2 regions of the Streptomyces sp. NBC_00448 genome follow, and region 2 is predicted to be linked to the other one. Evidence: riboswitches for the same ligand, from Rfam matches in the RefSeq annotation. Region 2 holds a riboswitch; the other holds the start of a gene.
What was found. Region 2 has a riboswitch for S-adenosylmethionine ahead of OG370_RS11030 (aminotransferase class V-fold PLP-dependent enzyme). Riboswitches for the same ligand answer to the same signal wherever they lie in the genome.

Region 1 (7,223 bases), 680 kb from region 2:
CTGACCGCCGACGAGGTGCCCGACCCGCAGGCGCTGCGACTGCGTTCGTGGGTCAACGGCGAGCCCCGGCAGGACTCCTCGACCGCCGACATGATCTTCGGCGTCGCGGAGATCATCCGCCATCTGTCCCAGTACCTCGTCCTGGAGCCCGGCGATCTGGTCAACACCGGTACGCCCGAGGGCGTCGCGCTCTCCGGCCGCTTCCCGTACCTGTCCGCGGGCGACGTGATGGAGATGGAGATCGACGGCCTCGGCCGGCACCGCTCGGTGTGCGCCGATGCGTGAGCACGCGCGGCCGGCCGGGAGCGCGCCGCGCTCCGGCGCCGCCGTGAGGGCCACGGTCGGGGCCGTGCGGTGACGGGGTGCTGACGTACGACGCCCACCCGGTGCTGACCGGCGGCTTCCGGCTCGCCGAGGGCCCGGTCTGGGACGCCCCGCGCGAACGGCTGCTCTGGGTCGACATCGAGGCCGGCCAGGTCCACGAGGGGCGGCTGCGGCCCGACCGGGTGGAGGTCGTCCGGCGGCACCGCCTCCCGGGCCCGGCCGGCGCGGTGGCCTGCGCCGCCGACGGCGGCCTGCTCGTCGCCGGCCGGTACGGCGTGACCGTCCTCCGCCCGGACGGGACCCGCCGGGCCGGCGCCCGGGTGCTGCCGCACGGCACGCCCGGGCGGCTGAACGACGGCGGCTGCGATCCGGCGGGGCGGTTCCTGGTCGGGAGCACCGCGCTCGACGGCCGCCGCGGCCAGGACGTCCTGGTCCGGCTCGCCGGCGACGGGCGGCCCGCCGTCCTCGACACCGACCTGACCTGCTCCAACGGGCTGGCCTGGTCGCCCGACGGACGGCTGATGTACAGCGTGGACACCGGCGCCGGCCTGGTCCGGGTACGCGGATACGACCCCGCGGACGGCCAGGCCGGCGAGCGCCGCGACTTCCTCGCGGTCGACGGCGGGCTGCCGGACGGCCTGTGCGCCGACCGCGACGGCAATCTGTGGCTGGCGGTGTGGGGTGCCGGCGAGGTGCGCTGCTACTCGCCGGCGGCGCGGCATCTGGCCACCGTCCGGGTCCCCGCCGCGTACGCCGCCGGCGTGGCCTTCGCCGGTCCCGACCTCGCCACCTTGCTGATCACCGCGGGCGGCCCCGACGGCGGCCTGTTCGCCGCGCGCCCGGGCGCCCGCGGCGCGGCCGTCCCGGCGTGGAACGGCGTCAGCCGCTGAGCCGGGACGGCCGCGGGGCCCGGCGTCAGAAGGTGGTGGCCGGGTTGAGCTGGGAGGTGCTGATTCCGGTGCCGGGCACCCCCCACTTGGCGAAGATCCTGGCGTAGTCGCCGTCGGCGATCAGCTTGTTGACCGCGTCGCGCAGCGCCGGGGCCAGCGGCGACTTCTTCGCGGTGACGAAGCCGACCGTGGTGGTGCTGATCTCGCCGAGGAACTTGGTGCCCGGGATGCGGGTCGCGTCGTACTTCAGGCCCAGCGTCGGGCCGAACATGACGTCGACCTTGCCGTTGGACAGCCCGAGGAAGATCGGGGCGGAGTCGGCGAAGTACTGCACCTTGTAGGGCTTCTTGCCGATCTTGGCGCAGTCGCCGGCGCCGTCGGTGAGGATCTGCTGGAACGTCGAGCCGGGGGAGGTGGCGATGGTCAGGCCGCACAGGTCGGTGAGCTTCTTGACGGAGTCGACGGAGACGTTCCTGGAGCCGAGGAACGCCTGCCCGTCGTCGAGGTAGGAGGCGAAGTCCACCACCTGCTCGCGGGCCTTGGTGGCCCCGAAGTTGTCCTGACCGACGTCGTAACGGCCATTCTGCACACCGGGGATGACGGTGGGGAAGGTGCCGTACTGCACGTCCCACTTGACGCCGAGCACCTTGGCGACGGCGTTGCGCAGGTCGACGTCGAGGCCGACGGGAGTGCCGTTCTGCTCGCCGGCGTGCGGCAGGCCCTGCACGCCGGGCTGCCGGGTGGTGCCCAGCGTGAGGGTGCCGCTGCTGCGGATCTTGGCGGGCAGTTCCGCCTTCAGTTTCGGGTCGGCGGTGATCGCGGACACCACGTCCTGGGTGGGGATGGCGGTCGAACCCGCGCCGCCCGCGCTCGGCTTGGCGGCGGCCCCGGCACCCGTGGCGGCCGGCGCGCCGGAGGAGGAGTCGTCGGAGGAACCGCCGCAGGCGACGAGCAGGGCCAGCCCGGCGCCGGCGGCGACAGTGGCGACGGCGAGTCTCGGGGCGCGGCGGTGGGAACGGCGTTCGGTGGTCACGGGAGTGCCTTTCACAAGGGGGAGCTGCGGGGGACCTGGGGGAACCGGAGCGGGAGCGCTCACCCGCGGGCGCCGGCTCAGAGCACCGCGGCCAGGAAGGACCGGGCCCGTTCGTGGCGCGGATCGCTCAGCACGTCCGCGGGGGCACCGGACTCGATGATCCTTCCGCCGTCGAGGAAGACCACCGTGTCGGCGACCTTCCGGGCGAAGCCGATCTCGTGCGTGACGACGATCATCGTCATGCCGCTGAGCGCCAGGTCCTGGATCACCGCGAGGACCTCGCCGACGAGTTCGGGATCGAGCGCGCTGGTCGGCTCGTCGAAGAGCAGCAGGCGCGGCTCCATGGCCAGCGCGCGGGCGATCGCCACCCGCTGCTGCTGGCCACCGGACATCTGCCGGGGATAGGAGTCCTCCCGGCCGGCCAGGCCGACCCGTTCGAGCAGCTCACGGGCCCGCGCGGCGGCCTGCTTCCTCGGCACGCCGCGCACCGCGACCGGCGCCTCGGTGATGTTGTCGAGCACCGTCAGGTGCGGGAAGAGGTTGAACTGCTGGAAGACCATGCCGACATCGGCCCGCTGCCGGGTGATCGCCCGGGCCCGCAGTTCGTGCAGCCGCCCGCCGTCGTGCCGGTAGCCGACGAGGTCGCCGCCGATCTCCACGAAGCCGGCGTCCGGCTTCTCCAGGTGGTTCACGCAGCGCAGCAGCGTGGACTTGCCGGAGCCGGACGGGCCGAGCAGGACGGTCACCTCGCCCTCGCGCACGTCGAGGTCGACGCCGTCCAGCACGACGTTCGCGCCATAGCTCTTGCGCAGGCCCCGGACGCGCACCAGGGGCCGCTCGTCGTCGCTCATGACAGCCCCACCGCGGGGGACTTGGCCGGGCCGAACAGCGGGATGTTGGCGCGGGCCACCTGCCAGAACCCGCGCGGCGGCCTGCCGCCGGACCGGTTGTTGCCGCGGGCGTAGTGGCGCTCGACGTAGAACTGCCCGATCGACAGCAGCGTGGTCAGGATGATGTACCAGATGGTGGCGACCAGCAGCAGCGGCATGATCAGGAAGTTCTGGTTGTAGATCAACTGGCTGGAGTAGAGCAGGTCCTGTACGGCGATGACGCTGACGATCGAGGTCGCCTTGAGCATGCCGATCAGCAGGTTGCCGGAGGCCGGGATGATCGCCGGCATGGCCTGCGGCAGCACGATCCGGCGGAAGATCCGTCCCTCGCCCAGCCCCAACGCCCGTGCGGCCTCGCGCTGTCCGGGGTCGACCGACAGGATGCCGCCCCTGACGATCTCCGCGGAGAGCGCGGCCACGTCGAGGGTGAGCCCGACGTACGCGGCCAGGATGCCGCTGAACAGGTGCGCGGTCCTCACGTCCGCGAACTCCGGTCCGAACGGCACCCCCACCGACAACCGCGGGTAGAGCGAGGCCAGTTCGTACCAGAAGAGCAGTTGCACCAGCGGCGGGACCGAGCGCACCAGCCAGACGTAGCCGAAACTCAGGGTGCGCAGCACCGGGTTGCGCGACAGCCGCATCGCGGCGACGCCGACGCCGAGCAGGTAGCCGCTGGCCATCACCGCGCCGGTGAGCCACAAGGTGAGTTCGAGCCCGTGCAGGATCGAGCCGCTCAGGAAGTAGTGGCCGACCACGTGCCATTGGAAGCGGGGGTTGGTCACCAGGGTGTGGACGAGCATCGCGAACAGTACGAGCAGCACGGCCGCGGAGATCCACTGCCCCGGGCGGCGCAGCGGCACCAGCCGCGCGGCGAGCAACTCCCGGTCGGCCGGGCGGGTGTCCAGGTGCCGGGGCCGGGGCGCCCGAGCCGTGCCGTCGGTTACGGGCGGGGGATGGTCGGGCGCGGCCGTGGCCGGACCTGAGGTGTCGTGCTGGGGCATGTCGGTGTTCCCGTCTCGTCGGGGACCGCGGCGACGGCGCGTGCGGACGCGACGGCCCCACGCGGGGGCCGGTCTGCCGCAGCGGGCCACCGGGAGGGAGGGGAGGAAGCCGGGTGAAGTCGAGGGAGGTCGGGGAGAGTCGGGGAAGGTGCCGCCGCGAAGGAAGAAGGCGTACGCGGTCCGGCCGCGCGTCGATCACGGAGGCCACGTCATCCGCGGTGCATTGGAAGGGAGTTCGGGGTGGGGCAGGGCCGTGCGTCGGCCGGGCCGACCCGGATACGGGGGAGGGGCGCCGTACGCGGACGGACGGCGGTTCCGCGGGTCCACGCTCAGGCGGGCGGCGTTGCCTCGCCCGAGCGATCAGCGGATGTCAGCCGGCAGCGTTCAACCAGCGTTCGGACAGCGGTTTTCCGAGTGCCGGCAGCGGTCAGCGGACCGCGGGCGTTCCCGGACACAGCGCGCTGCAGACCCGGAGCAGATCGACGTGCCGCCGGACCACCCGGGTCTGGGCGAAGCCACGGGGGCAGAGTGCGAGGTCGCGTCGATGTGTGTCCATGCCCGTCCCCTCGCTCTCGCGGTGCGGCCGGCGTCGGGTGTCCCGGCCGGTCGTGTCGGTCGCATCGGGCCTGTTGACAGCACCCGTGTCCACAGCACGTTAACCGCAGGGCGGCGGTCAGACAATCCCCCTCGGTGCCGCACGCCGTCCGGAGCGACGGACGTCACTCCCGCCGGGAGGGGATTGTGTTCGACCGCGCGACGGAGTTACCGTGCTTGCAGGTCATGAGCGTCAGCAACCAAGGCCCTGGCCGGCTGACCGGCAACCCTCCTGTCGCGGTGGGGTGCTCCAGGTGACGACCCGGCGGAGCCGAAGACGGCTCGGCAAGCGCGAGCTCGAACAGGCGTGAGCCGATCGAGGTGGGAGGTGGCGAAGTGCGCGGCAGCAGCGAGCAGTTGATGTCCGGCAACGCCCCCGTCACCGCCTCCGGCATCGTCACGTACTCACGGCGCCACATCGACCTGCAACGTGTCGCCGGCGCCCTGTGTCCGGGCGCGTCGACGGTCCGGCCGCCGCGTCAGGCCGGCTGACCCTTCCGCACCCCGCGCTCCGCGCACCCCTCCCTTCCGCCGACCCACCCGGGGACCCCGTTCCCGGCGCGGGCCCCGTCCGGTACCCGTTCGGCCTGCCCTCGTCGTACGCGGCACACGGCACGACGCGCATGCCGTGCAGGCCGTACCCCGCACTCCGTACGCCCCGCACGGTCCCGTCGGCCCCGCGCATCACGTACTCCGTCCAGTGCCGTACGGCGTACACCCCCGTCGTACGCCCACGCCGTACGCCCCGCCCACCTCACGCCCCGACCTCCACGTCCCGGCCACGCGCCCGCGGCCGTCCGAGCAGGAAGCGGTACGTCCATGTCCCGATCCACCACCCCCCTCCACCTGGCCGTCGCCCTCGACGGCGCCGGCTGGCACCCCGCGGCCTGGCGGGAGCCCGAGGCCCGGCCCGCCGACCTGTTCACCGCGTCGTACTGGGCCGAGCTGGCCGCCGAGGCCGAACGCGGCCTGCTGGACCTGGTCACCATCGAGGACTCGCTCGGCCTGCAGTCCGCCCTGCCCACCGGCCCCGACGAGCGCACCGACCAGGTGCGCGGCCGGCTGGACGCCGTACTGACCGCGGCCCGGATCGCGCCGCTGACCCGGCACATCGGCCTGCTGCCGGTCGCGGTGGTCACCCACACCGAGCCGTTCCACCTGTCGAAGGCCGTCGCCACCCTCGACTACGTCAGCGGCGGCCGGGCCGGGGTGCAGGTGCGGGTCTCCGCCCGGGCGGACGAGGCCGCGCACTTCGGCCGGCGCAGCCTGCCGCGGCTGCCGGTCACCGAACTGGACTCGCCCGCCGGACGCGCGCTGCTGGCGGAACTGTTCGGCGAGGCCGCCGACTACGTCGAGGTGGTGCGCCGGCTGTGGGACAGCTGGGAGGACGACGCGGAGATCCGCGACGTGGCCACCGGCCGCTTCATCGACCGCGACAAGCTGCACTACATCGACTTCGAGGGCCCGCACTTCAGCGTCAAGGGCCCCTCCATCACGCCGCGCCCGCCGCAGGGCCAGCCGGTGGTGGCCGCGCTCGCGCACCGCACCGAGCCGTTCCGGCTGGTCGCCGGATCGGCCGACCTCGGCTTCACCACCCCGCACGACACCGGCCAGGCGACGGCGATCGTCACCGAGATCCGCGAGGCGCAGGAGCAGGCCGGCCGGGCCGGCGAGACCGTACACGTCTTCGCGGACCTGGTGGCGCTGCTCGACGAGGAACCCGGCCGCGCCGCCGAGCGCCGGGCCCGGCTGGACGCCCGGCTGGACGCGCCGTACGCCGGCGACGCCCTGGTCTTCGCCGGCACCTCCGCCGAACTCGCCGACCTGCTGGAGGAGTTCGCCCGGTCCGGGCTGACCGGGTTCCGGCTGCGGCCGGCCACCCTGCCGTACGACCTGGCGCGGATCAGCCGCGATCTGGTGCCCGAACTCCAGCGCCGCCGGGCCTTCCGCGAGGCGTACCAGGCCGACACCCTGCGCGGCCTGCTCGGACTGCCGCGCCCGGCCAACCGCTACGCCCCCGCCTGAGCCCCACCCCGCGCGAAGCCCCAGGAGGCAGACCCCGCATGAGCAGCACGCCCAAGCAGATCCATCTCGCCGCACACTTCCCCGGCGTCAACAACACCACCGTGTGGAGCGATCCGGCGGCCGGCAGCCAGATCGACTTCAGCTCCTTCGTCCATCTGGCGCAGACCGCGGAACGCGCCAAGTTCGACTTCCTGTTCCTGGCCGAGGGGCTGCGGCTGCGCGAGCAGGGCGGCCGCATCCACGACCTGGACGTGGTCGGCCGGCCGGACACGTTCACCGTGCTCGCGGCGCTCGCCGGTGTCACCGACCGGCTGGGGCTGGCCGGCACCATCAACTCCACCTTCAACGAACCGTATGAGGTGGCACGGCAGTTCGCCTCGCTCGACCACCTGTCCGCAGGCCGCGCCGCCTGGAACGTGGTCACCTCGTGGGACGAGTTCACCGGGCAGAACTTCCGCCGCGGCGG
Region 2 (7,223 bases):
GTTCGACCTGGTCCACCGCGTTGCACCAGCGGCAGCGCACGGACTCCACGGTCTCGCTGAGCACCTCGGTCTCCTCGGTGCGCGGCTCACCGCCCAGATCGAGGTGGACGTACTCGACCACGCGGGTCGAGCGGGTGACGTCGAACCTGGTCAGATTGCCGCACAGCGTGCAGCGCCACCGGGTGGTCGCGGTCGGCAGGGGAACCGTCATCGGCTCCGCACCTCTTCTCGTCTCGGTGCGTCTACTAGGCGGACTATGGCTCACCCATACCCAACGTGAGGGGCGTGTGTGCCCCGGTCACCCTACGGCCTCGGAGGTCCGGCGCGCTGCGGCGAGGCGGTCCTTGCCGGTTGGTCCCGTTCCGTCATGATCAGTGCATGGTCATCCCGGTGTACGACAAGAACCCGGTCCGCCGCCCGCCGGTCGTGACCTACGCCCTCATCGGCATCTGCACCGTGGTGTTCCTGCTCAGCCCGCTCTCCGGCTTCGTCCGGCTGCACGGCAGCGGGCACGCGCTCCAGTGCGCGCAGACGGTCTACTTCGACCGCTGGGGCGTCATCCCCAGCGAGCTGTTCCACGGGCGGCTCCCGGTCGGCGAGCTCGACCTGCCGGCCGGCTGCAAGACCCCGGGCACGTTCCCCAAGGTGCCGTTCCTGTCCGTGCTCACCTCGATGTTCGTGCACGGCGGCTGGCTGCACCTGATCGGCAACATGCTCTTCCTCTACGTCTTCGGCGACAACGTCGAGAACCGCATGGGCCGGGTCCGCTTCGCCCTCTTCTACCTCGCGGCCGGCTACCTCGCCACGTACGGCTTCGCCTTCGCCAACACCGACGACACGCAGAGCCTGGTCGGCGCCTCCGGGGCGATCTCGGGTGCCCTCGGCGCCTACCTCTACCTCTATCCCAAGGCCCGCGTCACCAGCCTCTTCCCTTTCCTCTTCTTCGTGCCGCTGCGGTTCCCGGCCTGGGTCGTGCTCGGCTTCTGGTTCGTCCTGCAGTGGCTCGCCGCCCAGACCGCGCAGGGCGGCCCCGGCGTCGCCTACCTCGCCCACGTGGTCGGCTTCGCCTTCGGGTTCCTGTGGGCATGGGTCTGCTACCGGCCACGGCGTAAGGTGAGCGTCGTCATCGGACCCACCCAAGGAGACGTCCAGCCGTGATCACCGCGATCGTGCTCATCAAGACCTCAGTGGACCAGATCCCCGAGATCGCCGAGTCGATCGCCGCGTTGGACCACGTCAGCGAGGTGTACTCCGTGACCGGGACGTACGACCTGGTCGCACTCGTACGAGTGGCTCGCCACGATGACCTCGCGGACATCATCCCCGGGCAGATCTCCAAGATCCCGGGGGTGGAAGTGACCGACACCCACGTCGCGTTCCGCACGTATTCCCAGCACGATCTGGAGGCCGCGTTCTCCATCGGGCTGGACTCCTGAGGAACCGCAGGCCCTGCCCCCGACGGTCCGCTCCGGACCATCCGGTCCGCCCGGGCTGGTCGCGCAGTTCCCCGCGCCCCCGTGGGGGCACCCTCCTTCCGCGGGAGGAGCCGCACACACCCAGGGGCGCTGGGGGAACTCACGGTGACGGGGAAGCGGGCGGTCCCGTTACCGTACGGGCACGCACCGCCCGGCCTCGGTGCGGTAGCGCCACGCCGCACCGTCGCGGACGAGGGTCCGCACGGCCCCGAGGAAACGCTCGATGTGCTCCTCCGGCGTACCCGCCCCGAAGCTGACCCGCACGGCGTTGAGGGAGCGCTCGCCGGGCGCCGCGTCGGGCGCCCCGCACTCCCCCGGCTCGTCCGGCTCCGTGTCGAGCAGGGTCCGCACCAGCGGGTGCGCGCAGAACAGCCCGTCCCGCACCCCGATCCCGTACTCCGCCGAGAGCGCGGCCGCGAAGTGCGAGGAGTTCCAGCCGCGGACGACGAAGGAGAGCACGCCGACCCGGGCGGAGCCGGACCCGAACAGGGAGAGCACGCGGACCTCGGGAAGCTCGGCGAGCCCGTCCCGCAGCCGGGCGAGGAGTTCACGCTCACGGGTGACAAGGGAGTCGAAGCCGGCCTCGGTGAGCGCCTTGCACGCGGACGCGATGGCGTACGCGCCGATCACGTTCGGCGACCCGGCCTCGTGGCGGGCGGTGCCGGAGTGCCATTCGACGGACAGCCCTTCGCCGGAGCGCGCGACCTTGCGGGTGGCGCCGCCGCCCGCGAGGTACGGCTCGGCGGCCCGCAGCCAGTCGGCCCGGCCGGCGAGCACCCCGGCGCCGAAGGGCGCGTAGAGCTTGTGCCCGGAGAAGGCGACCCAGTCGACGTCCAGCGCGGTGATGTCCACCGGGTGGTGCGGGGCGAGTTGGGCGGCGTCGAGCACGATCCGCGCACCGTGCCGGTGCGCGGCGGCGGCCAGTTCCCGTACCGGCCAGATCTCGCCGGTGACGTTGGACGCGCCGGTCACGCAGACCAGCTTCGGGCCCTTGGGGGCGCCGTGCAGCGCCACGTCGAGGGAGGCGACGGCCTGCTCGGGGGTGCGCGGCGCGGGCAGGTACTCCACCCGCGCGCCGTCGGCACGCTGCCAGGGCAGCAGCGCGGCGTGGTGCTCGGTGTCGAAGACGAAGATGCGGGTGCCGGCCGGGAGCGCCGAGGCCAGCAGGTTGAGCGAGTCGGTGGTGGAGCGGGTGAAGATCAGCTCGTCGTCCGGCCGGCAGCCGAGGAACTCCGCGACGGTCTCGCGGCTCTGCTCGAACAGGTCGGTGGACAGCTGCGACAGGTAGCCGGCGCCGCGGTGCACGCTGCCGTAGTAGGGCGCGTAGGCGGCGACGTCGTCCCACACCCGCTGGAGGGCGGGGGCGCTGGCGGCGTAGTCGAGGGCGGCGTACCCCACTTCCCCGCCGGTGACGAGCGGCACCCGCACGTCACGGCCGAGCACGGGCAGCGGGGTGGTCGTACAGGCGGGGCAGTCGGTGGCGGCGGTGCCGGCGGCGGGGCGGGCGGCGGCGCTGACGCCGGTAGTGCTGGTGGGACCAGTGGTGCTGGTGGTGACGGTCAAGGCGAACTCCCGGCGGAAGGCAGGCGAAAGCACCACGAAGCGTGCAGCCGAAAGCGACTGCGCGGGCGGCGCGGAGCATGGTGATCGGGCGGAATTGCTGGTTGCAGAACCGGGGCCGACTGGCCCTAACGCATTCGCTTGCTCATGAAAGAACTCCCCAGTCCGGCTTGCTGTGAGCCTCGCTGCATCACAGCCTGGTCATCACCCGGGGCACCCCGCCTCGGACGGAGGGTTGCCGGACAGCGAGCCGGGGCCTTTGCGCTGTCACTCGTGACCTGGAACAAGATTGTGCCATACAGCGACGCGGGCGCAAGATGCCGTCCGCTCAGTGGACGGCGCCTCACGCCCGCGCCCGCACGCTGTGTACCGATATGCCCGTTCCGCGCCCACCGGCGGTACGCGCCCGCGTACGTTCCGGTGTCCGCGCGCCACGCCGCTACCCGCGGGTGGCCGCCACCCACCGCTCCAGCACGGCCTCGGCCGCACCCGAGTCGATCGACTCCGCGGCCCGCTCCAGGCCCTTGATGATGCGCTCCTCCAGCGTGCCGCCGCTCGCCGGCGTCAACGCGGTCAGTGCGGCAGCCGAGTTGAGCAGCACCGCGTCCCGCACCGGCCCGCGCTCACCGGCGAGCAGCCGCCGGGCCACGTCCGCGTTGTACGACGCCTCGCCACCGCGCAGCGCCTCCACCGGCACCAGTTCCAGGCCGACGTCCCGCGGGTCGAAGCCGGCGTGCTCGACCTTGCCGTCCCCGACCACCCACACCTGCGAGGTCGCGGTGGTGGTCAGCTCGTCCAGGCCGTCGTCACCGCGGAACACCAGTGCGGACGAGCCGCGTTCGGCGAGCACCCCGGCGAGGATCGGCGCCATCCGCAGGTCCGCGACCCCGGTCGCCTGCGCCTTCACCCGGGCCGGGTTGGTCAGCGGGCCGAGGAAGTTGAACGGTGTCGCCACACCCAACTCGCTCCGGGCGGTGGCCACATGACGCAGCGCCGGGTGGAACCTGACGGCGAAGCAGAAGGTGATGCCGACTTCCTGCGCGACCTCGGCGACCCGCTGCGGCGACAGGTCGAGGTTGACGCCCAGCGCCGCGAGCACGTCGGACGCGCCGCTCCTCGACGACGCCGACCTGCTGCCGTGCTTGACCACCCGGGCGCCGGTGCCGGCCACCACGATCGCCGACATCGTGGAGATGTTCACGGAGTTCGACCGGTCGCCGCCGGTGCCGACCACGTCCACGGTCGGGCCCGGCACCTCGATGGTCGTCGCGTGCGCGTACATCGCCTCGACCAGTCCGGCGATCTCCGCAACCGTCTCGCCCTTGCTGCGCAGCGCCACCGCGAAGCCGGCGATCTGGGCGTCGGTGGCCTCGCCGCTCATGATCGAGTCCATCGCCCACGCGGTCTCCGCGGAGCTGAGGTCGTCCCTGCGGATCAGGGCGCCGAGGATGTCCGGCCACGAGCGCGCGGCCCCGGGTTCGCCTCCGGCGGGGTGCACAACGCTCATGGCTTCACGCTCCTGGAATACGGCAACACGTCTGACCGCACCCTATCGGTGGGGTGTGCTCCGCAGGGGCGCGTGGGGGTCCTCCCGTGCACCCGGGGTACGCCCGGGAACGACAAGGCCGCCCGGGCGTACCCGGGCGGCCTTGGCAGCGTGTCGACGGCTCAGTGGTGGCCGTGGCCGCTGGTGATCTCTTCGTACTCCTCGACCGTCGGCTTCGGGATCTGGCTGTGCTCGCCGTAGAACCCCTGGGAGAGCCTCGCCTGCACCTTCGCGACGGGGCTGACCTTGCGCGCGACACCGTTCTCGTCGGTCTCGGGCCCGAGGTCCAGCGGCTGCGGCTGGACGTGCGCGGTGAGCACGTGCAACTGCTGCTGCGACAGCGGCTCGTGCACCTCGATGAACTCGCCGTGCGGCAGCCGCTTGATGATGCCGCTCTCCCGCCCGTGCAGCACCTTGTCGCGGTCGCGGCGCTGGAGCCCGAGGCAGATCCGCTTCGTGACCCAGAACGCGGCCGGTGGTGCCAGGAAGAAGGCGACCCGCACGAACCAGGTGATCGCGTTGATCGACAGATGGAAGTGCGTGGCGAACAGGTCGTTGCCGCCACCGATCAGCAGCACGAAGTACAGCGTCAGCCAGGCGACGCCGAACCCGGTGCGCACCGGACGGTTGCGCGGACGGTCCAGCAGGTGGTGCTCGCTCTTGTCCCCGGTGACCCAGGACTCGATGAACGGGTACACCGCGATGGCCATCATCACCAGCGGGAAGACCATCAGCGGGATGAAGACGCCGAGCACCAGGGTGTGGCCCCAGGCCCTGATCTCCCAGCCGGGCATCACACGGATCAGGCCCTCGGAGAAGCCCATGTACCAGTCTGGCTGGGCCCCGGTGGACACCTGGTCCGGCCGGTAGGGGCCGATCGACCAGATCGGGTTGATGGTGGCGATCGCGGCGATCGCGGCGATCACACCGAAGACCAGGAAGAAGAAGCCGCCCGCCTTCGCGGTGTAGATCGGCAGCAGTGGCGAGCCGACCACGTTCTTCTCGGTCTTGCCGGCACCCGGGAACTGGGTGTGCTTGTGGAAGAACACCAGGATCAGGTGGGCCACCAGCAGACCGGCCATCAGACCCGGCAGCAGCAGGATGTGCACCGAGTAGAACCGGCTGACGAAGTCGTGCCCGGGGAACTCCCCGCCGAACAGGAACATCGACAGGTAGGTGCCGACGATCGGCGTGGAGAGCACCGCGCCTTCCATGAACCGCACGCCGGTGCCGGACAGCAGGTCGTCCGGGAGCGAGTAGCCGGTGAAGCCGGTGAACATGCCCAGGAAGAGCAGGGTCCAGCCGAAGAGCCAGTTCAGCTCGCGCGGCTTGCGGAACGCGCCGGTGAAGAAGACGCGCATCATGTGCACGATCATCGCGGCGATGAAGATCAGCGCGGCCCAGTGGTGGATCTGCCGGACCAGCAGGCCGCCGCGGACCTCGAAGCTGATGTGCACCGTGGAGGCGAACGCCTCGGACATCCGCTGGCCGTCGAGCGGCGCGTACGGGCCGTTGTAGACGACCTCGTTCATGCTCGGGTGGAAGAACAGCGTCAGATACACACCCGTGAGGATGAGGATCACGAAGCTGTAGAGGCAGACCTCACCGAGCATGAAGGACCAGTGGTCCGGGAAGATCTTGCGCAGGTTGGACTTGGCCAGCTTGTAGAGTCCGAGCCGGCCGTCGGTCCACTCCGCGACCCGCTCACCGGGGTTCGTCGGGCGGCCACGCCGGGTCGGTGCATCGGTCGTGGTGCTCATGAGCGCTCCCAGAATGCCGGGCCGACGGGCTCCTCGAAGTCGCCGAGGGCGATGAGGTTGCCCTCACTGTTGACGCTGATCCGGAGCTGCGGCAGCGGGTGACCCGCGGGACCGAAGAGCACCCGCGCGCCGTCGGAGAGGTCGAACGTCGACTGGTGGCACGGGCAGAGCACGTGGTGCGTCTGCTGCTCGTACAGGCTGATCGGGCAGCCGACGTGGGTGCAGATCTTGGAGAAGGCGACGATGCCCTGGTGGCTCCAGTCGCGCTCGCGCTTGTCCTTGATGTCGTCCGGCTTGAGCCGGATGATCATCAGGGCCGCCTTGGCGATCTGCTCCTGGAAGTCGTCCTGGCTCTCTTCGAGTCCGTCCGGCTGGGCGAAGGTCAGGGAGCCGACGACGACGTCCTCGGGACGCAGCGGCTGGTTCGTGTTGGTGTTGATCAGCTGCTTGCCCTTGGCCCAGATGGTGTGGTCCAGCTTCTTCTCCGGCAGCGGGCCGAGGTCGCGCAGGATCACCAGGCCGGCCAGCGGCACCATGGTGAGCGCGCCCATCATGGTGTTGCGGATCAGCTTGCGGCGGCCGAAGCCGCTCTCCTTCGCGCCGGTGATCCACTGCTGGCGGACGTTCTCCCGCAGCTCGTCGTCGGCGTCGATACGGTGCCGCTCGTCGGCGACCTCCTCGTCCGACATCAGCGTCCGGGCCCAGTGCACGGCGCCCGCGCCGATGCCGAACAGCGCCACGGCCAAGGTGAGGCCGAGCGAGAAGTTCAGCGCACTGACATGCCCGAACGGGAAGATGTAGACGATCTTGTCGACCGGGAAGATGACGAAGCACGCGATGAACGCGATGGTGCCGAGCATCGACAGCGTGAACAGGCCGGCC

Region 1: linked by a shared signal. The riboswitch ahead of OG370_RS08060 (putative leader peptide) and the one ahead of OG370_RS11030 (aminotransferase class V-fold PLP-dependent enzyme) in region 2 are both predicted to bind S-adenosylmethionine.

The regions. Positions count from the first base shown of each region.
Region 1 is NZ_CP107913.1:1,909,931-1,917,153, reverse strand. It holds gene OG370_RS08085 (fumarylacetoacetate hydrolase family protein) at 1-285, shown strand, start outside; gene OG370_RS08080 (SMP-30/gluconolactonase/LRE family protein) at 363-1,214, shown strand; gene OG370_RS08075 (transporter substrate-binding domain-containing protein) at 1,240-2,247, opposite strand; gene OG370_RS08070 (amino acid ABC transporter ATP-binding protein) at 2,325-3,098, opposite strand; gene OG370_RS08065 (amino acid ABC transporter permease) at 3,095-4,138, opposite strand; SAM riboswitch class IV at 4,915-5,030, shown strand; gene OG370_RS08060 (putative leader peptide) at 5,069-5,224, shown strand; gene OG370_RS08055 (LLM class flavin-dependent oxidoreductase) at 5,552-6,757, shown strand; gene OG370_RS08050 (NtaA/DmoA family FMN-dependent monooxygenase) at 6,796-7,223, shown strand, end outside.
Region 2 is NZ_CP107913.1:2,593,702-2,600,924, forward strand. It holds gene OG370_RS11015 (hypothetical protein) at 1-211, opposite strand, end outside; gene OG370_RS11020 (rhomboid family intramembrane serine protease) at 379-1,158, shown strand; gene OG370_RS11025 (Lrp/AsnC family transcriptional regulator) at 1,155-1,436, shown strand; gene OG370_RS11030 (aminotransferase class V-fold PLP-dependent enzyme) at 1,605-2,924, opposite strand; SAM riboswitch class IV at 3,197-3,314, opposite strand; gene trpD (anthranilate phosphoribosyltransferase) at 3,475-4,542, opposite strand; gene qcrB (cytochrome bc1 complex cytochrome b subunit) at 4,704-6,341, opposite strand; gene qcrA (cytochrome bc1 complex Rieske iron-sulfur subunit) at 6,338-7,223, opposite strand, start outside.